3 linked regions of the Syntrophotalea carbinolica DSM 2380 genome follow. The protein of the gene in region 1 binds, or shares a complex with, the protein of each later gene. Links are inferred from orthologs where the notes say so. Each region holds a gene or a part of one and is shown in the gene's direction. Other genes may lie near its edges.

Region 1 (6,926 bases):
TAAAAGAATCCGACATGATTGAGGTCATGAACCAGATCATGGGGGGGGAGGCGACTCCGGCGCAAATCGGAGCTTTGATCGTAGCCTTGCGTATGAAGGGGGAAACGGTCGAGGAAATCACCGGAGCCGCTCGGGTCATGCGGGATCATGCCACGCCGGTCAGGGTTGGACGTGTTCTCGATATCGACCGAGAAGAAATCAACCTTGACCAGGAAACCATGGCAGCGGTTCTCGATACCTGTGGTACCGGTGGCAGCGGTACCAAGTCGTTCAATATCTCCACGACTGTAGCCTTCGTTGTGGCCGCTTGCGGCGTCAAGGTTGCGAAACACGGTAACCGTAGCGTGTCTTCGATGTGCGGGAGCGCCGATGTGCTTGAAGCGCTTGGCGTGCATCTCGATATCGGTGTTGATACCGTGGAACGCTGCATCGCCGAAGAGGGCATCGGTTTTCTGTTTGCGCCGGCGTTGCACGGTGCCATGCGCTATGCCATCGGGCCCCGTCGCGAGATAGGTATCCGCACCATTTTCAATATTCTCGGCCCCTTGACCAACCCTGCAGGCGCCGACCGTCAGGTGCTTGGGGTTTATCGGGAAGACCTGGTTGCTACCTTGGCGGATGTTCTTTGCCGGCTTGGTTGCCGTCGAGGGTTCGTGGTGCACGGCATGGATGGTATGGATGAGGTGACCCTTACTGCTCCGACCCGTATAGCCGATATCCGCGAGGGCAGGTATAGCCTGTCGACCATCGCCCCTGAGGATTATGGCCTGCAACGTTGCCGATTGGAGGATCTTGCCGGAGGTGATGCGCGCCACAATGCCGAATTGGTGCGAGGCATCCTTGCCGGCGAAGCGGGGCCGCGTCGCGATATTGTCTTGCTCAACAGTGCCTTCGCCTTGGTGGCGGCGGGCAAGGCGGACAGCATTGAAGACGGCATGCGTGCAGCTGCCCAGGCTATCGACGAACATGCTGCGCTGGCCAAACTCAATGCCCTGATCAGGATGACACAGCCGTGATACTCGATGATATTTTGAAAGTAAAAAAAGATGAGGTTCGATCTGCAAAGCGAGAGCGGCCTTTAGTCGATTTGAAAGCGCGGTCGTCCGATGCGGGTGCCGTACGTCCCTTCACTCAGGCTTTGAAACGTCGCTCTCAAAACGGGACGGCGGTTATTGCCGAGGTGAAAAAAGGATCGCCTTCCAAGGGGCTGATTCGCCCCGACTTTGATCCTCTGGAGATTGCCCGGTGTTACAGCCGTGCCGGTGCGGCGTGCCTTTCGGTGTTAACCGATGAACGTTTTTTCTTCGGCCGACTCGAATACCTTGGCGCTATCCGCGAGGTGGTTGATCTGCCCCTGCTTCGCAAAGAATTTATCATCGATCCTTATCAGGTCTATGAGGCACGGGTTTTTGGCGCAGATGCTGTTTTGCTGATTGCGGCGGCCTTGGAGGATGCGCTTTTAGCTGATCTGGCCGCCCTGGCCGCTGAGCTTCAACTGGATGTCTTGCTGGAAGTGCATGACGAGGAAGAGTTGGAAAGGGCATTGTCGGTCCCGACCCCTATGCTCGGCATAAACAACCGCAATCTCAAAACCTTTCATACCGATCTCGCTGTAACGGAAAGACTTTTGCCGCGAATCCCCGCGGATCGCCTCGTGGTTGCCGAAAGCGGCATTCGTACGCGGGAAGATATCTGTCGCCTTCAGAATGCCGGGGCGGCCGCCTTTTTGATCGGCGAGAGTCTCGTGCGCGAGCAGGACATCGAAGGCAAGTTGTCCACGCTTTTGGGTCGTACGGGTAGGGGCGAGGAATAGTTTTCATCGTATGGCGGAAACGACGCCGAAAAGAACGCGACCGGCGTCGGTTATCGGCTTTGTTTGCCTTGTAGCGAGCATGTTGTGAACATACCGAGAGTTAAAATATGTGGCATAACCAACCTCCAAGACGCTCTGCACGCTGTACGCTGCGGTGCCGATGCCCTTGGTTTTGTCTTTTATGAGCGCAGCTCGCGGTGCGTTACTCCGGATCAGGTCGCGACCATCATCGCCGGACTGCCGCCGCTGGTTACGACTGTCGGTTTGTTTGTCAACCAAGCTTCTGAAGATGTTGGCCGAATCGCCGCTAACTGCGGGCTAGATATCCTGCAGCTGCACGGTGACGAATCCCCTGAGGCCTGCCAGGCCCTGGCTCCCTACAGGGTTATCAAGGCCTTTCGCCTGCGCGATGCCGGTACCTTGGATGCCATGCCTCTTTATCCCGTGTCCGGAGTTTTGCTGGATGCCTGGGTGCCCGATCAATTCGGAGGGACCGGTCATCGCTGTGATTGGGGGCTGGCTTCTCAGGTTGCCCAAAAGCAGCCCACTATTCTTGCGGGGGGGCTTGACCCGGATTGCGTAGCCGATGCCGTTCGAACGGTTCAGCCGTACGCTGTCGATGTGTCGAGCGGGGTGGAGCGCGCTCCCGGCATCAAGGACCCTGACAAAGTCGCTGCATTTATTCATAACGCAAAGTGCGCCGCCGTCTGACAAAAGGTCGATAGCAGGTTGTTTCTGCAGTTTCTGGCAGGCTGGAAATCCGCAACATCCAGTTTTGACCAAACCCGGCTTTAATGCCAAAACGGTACCCTTCGGACGAAAAAGTTTTCGGAGAGGCCCAAGGGGGGCATGATTGTCCCCGGCATAAAGCACATCATAGGATTTTTTATGAAATTTACCGAGCTGAACCTGCCCGCAGAAGTCCAGCGGGGAATCGATGCCATGGGATTTACCGCCCTGACCCCCGTGCAGGAACAATCGATACCGCTGGCGTTAGACAAAAAGGATGTGGCTGCTCAGGCGCAGACCGGTACCGGCAAGACAGCCGCTTTTCTCATTTCCCTGTTTGCTCGGTTGATGAGCGACAAAAAAACGGAAACCCGTGCTCCGCGCGCCCTGATTCTCGCTCCCACGCGCGAGTTGGTGGTTCAGATCTCCAAAGATGCCATGGGGCTTGGACAGTTTTGCGGATTCAAGATCCAACCGATTTTCGGCGGTGTCGATTACGAGAAGCAGCGACAGGCCTTGCACGCGGGGGTCGATATCCTTATCGCCACGCCGGGGCGGCTGATCGATTACGTGAAACAGGGAGCGGTGTCCCTCGGCAGTATTGAAGCCCTGGTCATAGACGAGGCCGATCGCATGTTCGATATGGGATTTATCAGGGATCTTCGTTACATCCTGCGAAAATTGCCGGCTTTCGATCGGCGTCAAACCATGCTGTTTTCAGCTACCTTGTCCCATCGCGTCATGGAGTTGGCTTATGAATTCATGGACCTGGCCGAAAAGATTAAAGTCGCCCCGGAGAATGTAACCGCTGAGCAGATCGAAGAGGTGCTTTACCATGTTTCCCGTCGGGAAAAATTCGCTTTGCTGCTGGGACTGTTGAAAAAAGAACCCGCCAAGTGTGTGATGCTGTTCGTCAATACCAAGCGCGAAGCCGAACACCTTACCGGTCGTTTGCAGGTCAATGGTTTCAAGGCCGCTTTGATTTCCGGCGATATCCCCCAGAAAAAGCGCATGCGTATTCTGGATGAGTTCAAAGAAGGCCGTATTCATTTTTTGGTGGGGACCGATGTCGCGTCACGCGGTATCCATGTCGATGGCGTAACCCATGTCATTAACTACGATCTGCCCCAGGATCGCGAGGATTATGTGCATCGCATCGGTCGTACGGCCCGTGCGGGTGCCGCCGGCAAGGCCATCAGTTTTGCCGATGAGGACCTGGTTTATTATCTGGCCGATATCGAGGATTATATCGGTCATCGAATTCCTTCCGTCTTTCCTGAAGACAGCGATTTCTGCCATACATACAAAGCCTACAAGCCGGTAAAAAAGTCTGCGCGGGGCCGCTCTGCCGCAAAACCCGGCTCTCCTCCGAAGAAGGACGGAGCACCGCGCCGTCGCCGGCCGCGCAGGCGTCCCCGAGGCAAGTCATCCGGAGCGCCGTCCGGAAAAGACAAGTCGTGACACATTATACTCTTGAAAATATAGCCTCGTGCAGGCGTTGTCAGCGTCTGGTCGATTATATTGCAGATTTGCCGCCGGCCAAGGGGCGCCGGCGAAGTGAATACTGGAATCGCCCGGTACCGGGTTTCGGCGACCTGCAGGCGCGTATTTTCCTGGTGGGCCTGGCCCCGGGCGCCCATGGTGCCAATCGTACGGGCAGGCCTTTTACCGGGGACGGTGCCGGTGATTTCATGTACCCTTTGCTGCATGAGGCCGGGTTTGCCAGTCAGGCCGAAGCCGTGAGCTCCGATGATGGTCTTGAGCTGTATGATTTGTATATCAGCAATGCGGTCAAATGTGTACCACCTCAAAACAAGCCTCTGGCCGCTGAATTTCATCTCTGCCGTCCGTTTTTGACCGCAGAGTTGAAGAGGCTGACAAACCTGAAGGTCGTGGTGGCTTTGGGGCGTGCTGCGTTTGACAGTTATATGCGGTTGTGCGTCGAGCAGGGCCATATCCAGCGCATGGCGGAGTTCCCCTTTGCCCACGGGGCCAGTTATCTTCTGCCCCATGGAATATGGGTGGTGGCCTGTTACCATACCAGCCGCTATAATGTGAACACGGGACGTATGACGCAGCGGATGTTTGCCGATTTACTGATTCAGATACGCGAGCTGGCGGAAAACGGTTGAAATCATTTTCCGGCTCTCATAGACTTACCTGCTTTTATCGTGTCAGGGTAACGTCGCATGTCGTGCCAAAGAAGTTTCGGGATGAAACAGGTGAGACCCCGACCGGTATAGATATAATATAGGCTTGCTGCCGGGGCGTCTCTGGTTTCTGTCCAGGAAAGACGCGTTTCGGCACGAGGGGCTCTGGAGGTGGGCTTGCACGGCTTGCGAAACGGGGCTCCACGGAATCGCTGATTCCCTTACCAGGGCAAAATCCCGGTTTCCAGATCATGAGTTTACAGTTTCTTGTTTGAGTATGACGGATGGAAACGAGTGAATGAGGTGAGAGATGGCTTGGTTTAAAAAATCGAAGGCACCCATTGTGCCTGTTGAAAGCAAAAAAGTTAAGATGCCCGAGGGGGTATGGCGTAAATGTCCCCACTGCAATGAAATTATTTATGCCAAGGAAATAGAGCGCAATCTGAACGTATGTCCGAAGTGCGATTATCATTTTCGGATATCGGCGCGTGAGCGTATCGCCCTGGTGTTGGATGAAGGTTCTTTCGTCGAGCGGGATGCCGGCATGAAGTCGGTGGACTTTCTTGAATTCAAGGATGGTAAACGCTATCGCGACCGTATCAGCGCGGCGATTAAGAAAAGCGGATTGAACGATGCGGTGATCTGGGGCGAAGGGGCCATCGAGGCGCAACCGGTTGTCGTTGCCGTTTTCGATTTCTCGTTCATGGGGGGTAGCATGGGCTCGGTGGTCGGCGAAAAGATCACCCGGGCTGTGGAAAAAGCATTGGAAAACCGTTGCCCTTGTCTGGTCTTTTCCTCTTCCGGTGGCGCTCGCATGCAGGAAAGCATAATGTCTCTTATGCAGATGGCCAAGACCAGTGCGGCTCTATCGCGTCTCAAGGAAGCCGGTTTGCCCTATATCTCGATTATGACCGATCCCACCACGGGTGGGGTAACCGCAAGTTTTGCCATGCTGGGCGATGTCAACATGGCCGAACCACGGGCTTTGATCGGTTTTGCCGGGCCGCGGGTTATCGAGCAGACCATTCGTCAGAAGCTCCCCGAAGGATTCCAGCGTTCCGAGTATCTGCTTGAGCACGGCATGATTGACATGATTGTCCGGCGGCCGGAAATGAAGGCACGTCTGTCTCAGATGTTGCGCATCTTTATGAAACAATAAAAATCATGGGTTACCAACAGAGCCTGGCCTATCTGTATGGGTTGCAACGTTTCGGTATCAAGCTTGGTCTGACCAATATTCAAACCCTGTTGGCCCGTTTGGATCATCCCGAACGGGCTATGCGTATCGTGCATGTTGCCGGCACTAACGGCAAAGGCTCCGTATCCGCCGCCACAGCACTGATTTTGCAGACGGCCGGGTATCGCACAGGGCTTTACACTTCTCCACATCTTCACTCATTTACCGAGCGCATACGTATCGATGGTGTGCAGGTCAGCGAACCGGATATGGTGTCGCTGGTCGATGAGGTCCGGGCGGTTGTCGGCTCGCTTCCTGTCACTTTTTTCGAGTTTACAACCGCTATGGCGTTGGTGTATTTCAGGAACCGACACACCGATTTTGCCGTATTGGAAGTCGGCATGGGAGGACGGCTTGATGCCACCAATGCCGTCGAATCGGAAATCTCCGTCGTTACTCCTGTGTGTTGCGATCATGCAGAGCATCTCGGGGCAGACTTGGCCACCATCGCCGGAGAAAAAGCCGGGATCATCAAGCGCCAGGTTCCGGTGGTCATTGCGGAGCAGCACCCGGATGCCCAGCGGGTGCTGCTGACGAAGGCTGCCGAAATGCTCGCGCCGGTATGCCTCTGGGATCGTGATTTCCGCATAATCGATCACGATACCCATTTCGATTTTTTTGCTCCGTCACTGACATTGAAAGGTTTACGGCCGGGGCTGGCTGGTGCGCATCAACGACAGAACCTCGCTGTGGCGCTGGCGGCATGCATGTCGTTACGAAACCGGGGGGTGGCTTTGTCCGAAGAAGCCCTGCGCTACGGGGTCGAAAAGGTGCAGTGGCCGGGCCGACTTGAATGGTGGCGGCAGCAGCGCCGCATTTTGCTCGATGGTGCTCATAATCATGGTGGTGCCGTGGTTTTGGCCCGTTATCTGGCAAGTCTCGATGGTAAAAAGGTTCGCTGGGTGGTGGGGATCAAGGGGCAGCGATGCATTGATGATATTCTGACCCCTTTGTTGCCCCATACGGCTCATCTGTATGCTACCTTGCCGCCTGTTGA
Region 2 (2,899 bases), 1.6 Mb from region 1 along the record:
TGGATGAAGTCATAACGACTGCAGGACCCGGGAGGAACAACCAAAGCTGCAGTTGGTAACTTTTCAATTGGTACAAGGAGATTAGCTCTTATGGATATCAAAGACCTCAGAACCCTGATCAAGATGGTAACCGCCACCGATATCAGTGAATTCGAATGGGAGCAGGGAGAGGAACGCATCGTTATCCGGCGCGGTCAGATCGTTGAGGCCGTTCCCGCCGTTGCTGCTGCACCGGCCATCTCGACTGTGCCTGCGGCTCCTGCGGCAGCCGCTCCTGCGCCTGTTGCCGTTGCGGAAGCCCCTGCCGAGGAAACTACCGAGGACGGGTATGAGACCATTGTATCGCCGATTGTCGGTACCTTTTATCGGTCTCCGTCTCCCGATTCCGAGCCGTATGCCGAAGTCGGCAGCGTTCTGGAAAAGGGGCAGACTCTGTGTATCGTTGAGGCCATGAAGCTCATGAACGAGATCGAGGCCGAGTTTAAATGCCGGATCGTCAAAATTCTCAAGGAAAATGCCCAGGCTGTCGAGTATGGGGATCCGTTGTTTCTGGTTGAGCCCGTTTAAATCGAATGCCTGTTCGTGCTTTACGGGCAAACGTCCACTCCGTTCATGGCCAGACATGCGGTTGTGAGCCCATGTACGGGGCAAAGCGCTATACAGGCGCATTTTAATCAGCCTCTACGTTATCCGCCGCCCGTGGCGGATTGCACCAGGAGACGTTATTCCCATGTTTCATAAGATACTTATTGCCAATCGCGGCGAAATCGCCCTACGCATTATCCGTGCCTGTAAAGAATTGGGCATCAAAACCGTCGCCGTGCATTCCGATGTCGATGGCGAATCTCTGCACGTGAAGCTGGCCGATGAAAGCATCTGCATCGGACCTGCCGCCAGCGGGGACAGCTATCTGAATATCAAAGCGATTATCAGTGCCGCCGAGGTTACCGATGCTGCCGCCATTCATCCCGGTTACGGTTTTCTCGCCGAGAATGCCGAATTTGCCGAGATTTGCGAAGAATGCGGCATTACTTTCATCGGCCCGTCTCCGGAAAACATGCGCCTGATGGGCGACAAGATACGAGCGCGGCAGACCGTTACCAAGGCCGGCGTTCCTATTTTACCCGGTACCACCGAAGGTGTCGGAACCATCGATCAGGCTCGCCAGATCGCCGAAGAAATCGGTTACCCGGTGATCATCAAGGCGACGGCCGGTGGTGGTGGCCGCGGAATGAAAGTCGTCCATTCGCCCGCTTCTTTGGCTAATGCATTTGCCGCGGCACGGTCCGAAGCCCAGGCCGGTTTTGGTAATCCGGAAGTCTATATCGAAAAATTCTGCGAAAATCCGCGCCACGTCGAAGTGCAGATTCTGGCCGACAAACATGGCAACGTCGTCCACCTTGGAGAACGTGACTGCTCCATTCAACGTCGTCATCAAAAGCTCCTTGAAGAGGCTCCTTGCCCGGTTCTGACGGAAGAACAACGCAAGCGCATGGGCGACTGTGCCGTTGCCGCGGCCAAGTCTTGCAATTACTCCAGTGTCGGCACCATGGAGTTTTTGCTCGATGGTAACGGTGATTTTTATTTCATGGAAATGAACACCCGTGTTCAGGTCGAGCATCCGGTTACCGAGATGGTTACCGGTGTCGATATCATCAAGGAGCAGATCCGTTCCGCCGCAGGGTTGCCGCTGGCTTACAAACAATCGGATATCCAGATTAAGGGTCACGCCATCGAGTGTCGTATCAATGCCGAGCATCCTTTCAAGTTCATTCCTTCGCCCGGCAAGATCGACGGTTATCACACCCCCGGCGGGCTCGGCGTGCGGGTCGACAGTGCCGTCTACGATCAATACACGGTACTGCCGCATTACGATTCCATGGTTGCCAAACTGATCGTGCATGCCGATAACCGTGATGAAGCCATCCGGCGCATGGCGCGTGCCCTTGACGAATACATTATCGGCGGGATACGCACCACCATCCAATTGCACAAACGCATCATGCAGAACAAAGAATTCAAGGAAGGGGCCGTCAATACCGGATTTATGGAACGTCTGGTATTCTGATTCACGGTTCGGGAATTTAGACGGATATACTGGCGCGGGCCGGGCGGCAAGCCCGGCCTTCGTCGTTTGGAAGTACTTTCGATAGGGAGCTGATATGAGGTGTATTTACATGGCCTTTGTTCTTGTGTTGCTGGCGGGGTTTCCGGTAGCGGCGCAGCCCCCTGCCGATACCTTCTCGCCATCAGGAGCGTCGGTGCCGACACTGACCTTGAACGATGTCTTGCGGATGGCCCTGGAACGCAACCTCGATTTGCAGGCTCAGCAGTACGATACCCGTGCCGGTGACGCCGAAGTCAGCAAAGCCTACGGTCTCTACGATCCCGTTCTCGATCTTGCCTACGCTGAAGGGGAGAGCCGCCAGCGACTTAACCTGCAATTTTACAGCGCTCAGTCCAGGGAACGTTACCGGCAATTCGATCTTGGACTTACTCAGAAAATTCCCACCGGTGCTGATCTGAGTCTCGAATTTACCAATTTACGCTCCGATCAGGATCCTGCTCCGGGCATGAATCCTTCCTACGAAGGGGAACTTACCTTCAGTTTGGTACAGCCCCTGTTGAGGGGTTTTGGTAGTACCGTCACCGAACAGGATATTCTGTTCGCCGTCAAAGACCGGGATATTTCCATAGAAGATCTGCGCGAAAGCGCCTTTCTGGTGCTGGCCGATTCCCGGGATACTTTTTTCGAGGTGTTACGGTTGCGTGATAACGTACGTTATCGTGAGGCATCCGTGGCCCTGGCCGCCAGTCTGCTCAAGGAAAACCGGGCCAGGGTCAAGGCCGGGGTTTTGCCCCGAGTCGATGAGCTGGAGGCCGAATTCGGCCTTAAACA
Region 3 (2,703 bases), 1.6 Mb from region 1 along the record:
CGGATCGTCCAGCATGGTGGTAAGATTGAGGGGATTGCCGCGTTGCTGGACGAGTGGCGCGTCACCTCTATCGGTTTTAATGCCGATGCCTTGAGCTGTGCTACTCTTGAATCGTTGCGTGCCAAATGTTCGTCTGCTTGCCAGTGGCATCCGTTGCCGGGGACGTTCAGGGGCCTGCGGGGCATCAAAGATGCCGATGAAATTGTCGCCATGAAACAGGCGGCGCGTATTGCCGGCGAGGCTTTCGAGGAAATTAGGCCGCAGATTCGCCCGGGGGCGGTGGAACGTGAATTGGCCCTGGCCCTCGAGTTTGCCATGCGTCGTCGTGGCGCCGAGGAAAAATCCTTTCCGTTTATCGTCGCTTCCGGAGAGCGGGGTGCGCTGCCGCATGGTGTGGCCAGCGACCGGCGTTTGGAGTATGGCGAACTGGTTACTTTCGATTTCGGTGCACGGTGGCAGGGGTATTGTTCCGATGAAACGGTTACCCTTGCCCTGGGGAAGGTATCGCCGCGATTGCGTGAAATTTACGATACGGTTTTTCAGGCTCAGCAATCGGCTTTGAACGCTATCAAACCGGATGTGGCTTTGAAGGATATCGACCAGGTCGCCCGATCCTATATCGACCAATGTGGGTACGGCGAATACTTCGGTCATGGTCTGGGCCACGGCGTCGGACTTGAAGTGCATGAATTCCCCGTTGTTTCACCGCGTTCCGAGGATGTCGCACGAGAAGGTATGGTTTTTACTGTGGAGCCTGGTATTTATGTGCCGGGATTGGGAGGGGTGCGGTTGGAAGAAACCGTGCTTGTTACGGCCGATGGCTACCAACGCCTGACGGCCATCTGCAAAGATTTTCCCTCAATTGTCGTTTGAAATGGATGAAGTCATAACGACTGCAGGACCCGGGAGGAACAACCAAAGCTGCAGTTGGTAACTTTTCAATTGGTACAAGGAGATTAGCTCTTATGGATATCAAAGACCTCAGAACCCTGATCAAGATGGTAACCGCCACCGATATCAGTGAATTCGAATGGGAGCAGGGAGAGGAACGCATCGTTATCCGGCGCGGTCAGATCGTTGAGGCCGTTCCCGCCGTTGCTGCTGCACCGGCCATCTCGACTGTGCCTGCGGCTCCTGCGGCAGCCGCTCCTGCGCCTGTTGCCGTTGCGGAAGCCCCTGCCGAGGAAACTACCGAGGACGGGTATGAGACCATTGTATCGCCGATTGTCGGTACCTTTTATCGGTCTCCGTCTCCCGATTCCGAGCCGTATGCCGAAGTCGGCAGCGTTCTGGAAAAGGGGCAGACTCTGTGTATCGTTGAGGCCATGAAGCTCATGAACGAGATCGAGGCCGAGTTTAAATGCCGGATCGTCAAAATTCTCAAGGAAAATGCCCAGGCTGTCGAGTATGGGGATCCGTTGTTTCTGGTTGAGCCCGTTTAAATCGAATGCCTGTTCGTGCTTTACGGGCAAACGTCCACTCCGTTCATGGCCAGACATGCGGTTGTGAGCCCATGTACGGGGCAAAGCGCTATACAGGCGCATTTTAATCAGCCTCTACGTTATCCGCCGCCCGTGGCGGATTGCACCAGGAGACGTTATTCCCATGTTTCATAAGATACTTATTGCCAATCGCGGCGAAATCGCCCTACGCATTATCCGTGCCTGTAAAGAATTGGGCATCAAAACCGTCGCCGTGCATTCCGATGTCGATGGCGAATCTCTGCACGTGAAGCTGGCCGATGAAAGCATCTGCATCGGACCTGCCGCCAGCGGGGACAGCTATCTGAATATCAAAGCGATTATCAGTGCCGCCGAGGTTACCGATGCTGCCGCCATTCATCCCGGTTACGGTTTTCTCGCCGAGAATGCCGAATTTGCCGAGATTTGCGAAGAATGCGGCATTACTTTCATCGGCCCGTCTCCGGAAAACATGCGCCTGATGGGCGACAAGATACGAGCGCGGCAGACCGTTACCAAGGCCGGCGTTCCTATTTTACCCGGTACCACCGAAGGTGTCGGAACCATCGATCAGGCTCGCCAGATCGCCGAAGAAATCGGTTACCCGGTGATCATCAAGGCGACGGCCGGTGGTGGTGGCCGCGGAATGAAAGTCGTCCATTCGCCCGCTTCTTTGGCTAATGCATTTGCCGCGGCACGGTCCGAAGCCCAGGCCGGTTTTGGTAATCCGGAAGTCTATATCGAAAAATTCTGCGAAAATCCGCGCCACGTCGAAGTGCAGATTCTGGCCGACAAACATGGCAACGTCGTCCACCTTGGAGAACGTGACTGCTCCATTCAACGTCGTCATCAAAAGCTCCTTGAAGAGGCTCCTTGCCCGGTTCTGACGGAAGAACAACGCAAGCGCATGGGCGACTGTGCCGTTGCCGCGGCCAAGTCTTGCAATTACTCCAGTGTCGGCACCATGGAGTTTTTGCTCGATGGTAACGGTGATTTTTATTTCATGGAAATGAACACCCGTGTTCAGGTCGAGCATCCGGTTACCGAGATGGTTACCGGTGTCGATATCATCAAGGAGCAGATCCGTTCCGCCGCAGGGTTGCCGCTGGCTTACAAACAATCGGATATCCAGATTAAGGGTCACGCCATCGAGTGTCGTATCAATGCCGAGCATCCTTTCAAGTTCATTCCTTCGCCCGGCAAGATCGACGGTTATCACACCCCCGGCGGGCTCGGCGTGCGG

The links.
Region 2: the proteins of accD (region 1) and accC are in contact, whole or in part, in a solved structure (PDB 8UXZ), measured with the Escherichia coli proteins. The link is inferred for Syntrophotalea carbinolica DSM 2380 from one-to-one orthologs.
Region 3: the proteins of accD (region 1) and accB are in contact, whole or in part, in a solved structure (PDB 8UXZ), measured with the Escherichia coli proteins. The link is inferred for Syntrophotalea carbinolica DSM 2380 from one-to-one orthologs.

The regions. Positions count from the first base shown.
Region 1 is NC_007498.2:870,155-877,080, forward strand. Bases 3,957-6,926 are described here. They hold accD (acetyl-CoA carboxylase, carboxyltransferase subunit beta), read left to right. Parts: upstream 3,957-5,002; coding sequence 5,003-5,851; downstream 5,852-6,926. Other genes in these bases: PCAR_RS04445 (DEAD/DEAH box helicase), read left to right, coding at 3,957-4,003; PCAR_RS04450 (uracil-DNA glycosylase), read left to right, coding at 4,000-4,674; PCAR_RS04460 (bifunctional folylpolyglutamate synthase/dihydrofolate synthase), read left to right, coding at 5,857-6,926. Outside these bases: trpD (anthranilate phosphoribosyltransferase), read left to right, coding at 1-1,016; indole-3-glycerol phosphate synthase TrpC, read left to right, coding at 1,013-1,813; PCAR_RS04440 (phosphoribosylanthranilate isomerase), read left to right, coding at 1,904-2,524; more of PCAR_RS04445, read left to right, coding at 2,702-3,956.
Region 2 is NC_007498.2:2,477,395-2,480,293, reverse strand. It holds accC (acetyl-CoA carboxylase biotin carboxylase subunit), read left to right. Parts: upstream 1-730; coding sequence 731-2,068; downstream 2,069-2,899. Other genes in the region: PCAR_RS11675 (TolC family protein), read left to right, coding at 2,178-2,899; accB (acetyl-CoA carboxylase biotin carboxyl carrier protein), read left to right, coding at 91-567. UniProt on the Escherichia coli protein: This protein is a component of the acetyl coenzyme A carboxylase complex; first, biotin carboxylase catalyzes the carboxylation of the carrier protein and then the transcarboxylase transfers the carboxyl group to form malonyl-CoA.
Region 3 is NC_007498.2:2,478,466-2,481,168, reverse strand. It holds accB (acetyl-CoA carboxylase biotin carboxyl carrier protein), read left to right. Parts: upstream 1-965; coding sequence 966-1,442; downstream 1,443-2,703. Other genes in the region: accC (acetyl-CoA carboxylase biotin carboxylase subunit), read left to right, coding at 1,606-2,703; PCAR_RS11690 (aminopeptidase P family protein), read left to right, coding at 1-873. UniProt on the Escherichia coli protein: This protein is a component of the acetyl coenzyme A carboxylase complex; first, biotin carboxylase catalyzes the carboxylation of the carrier protein and then the transcarboxylase transfers the carboxyl group to form malonyl-CoA.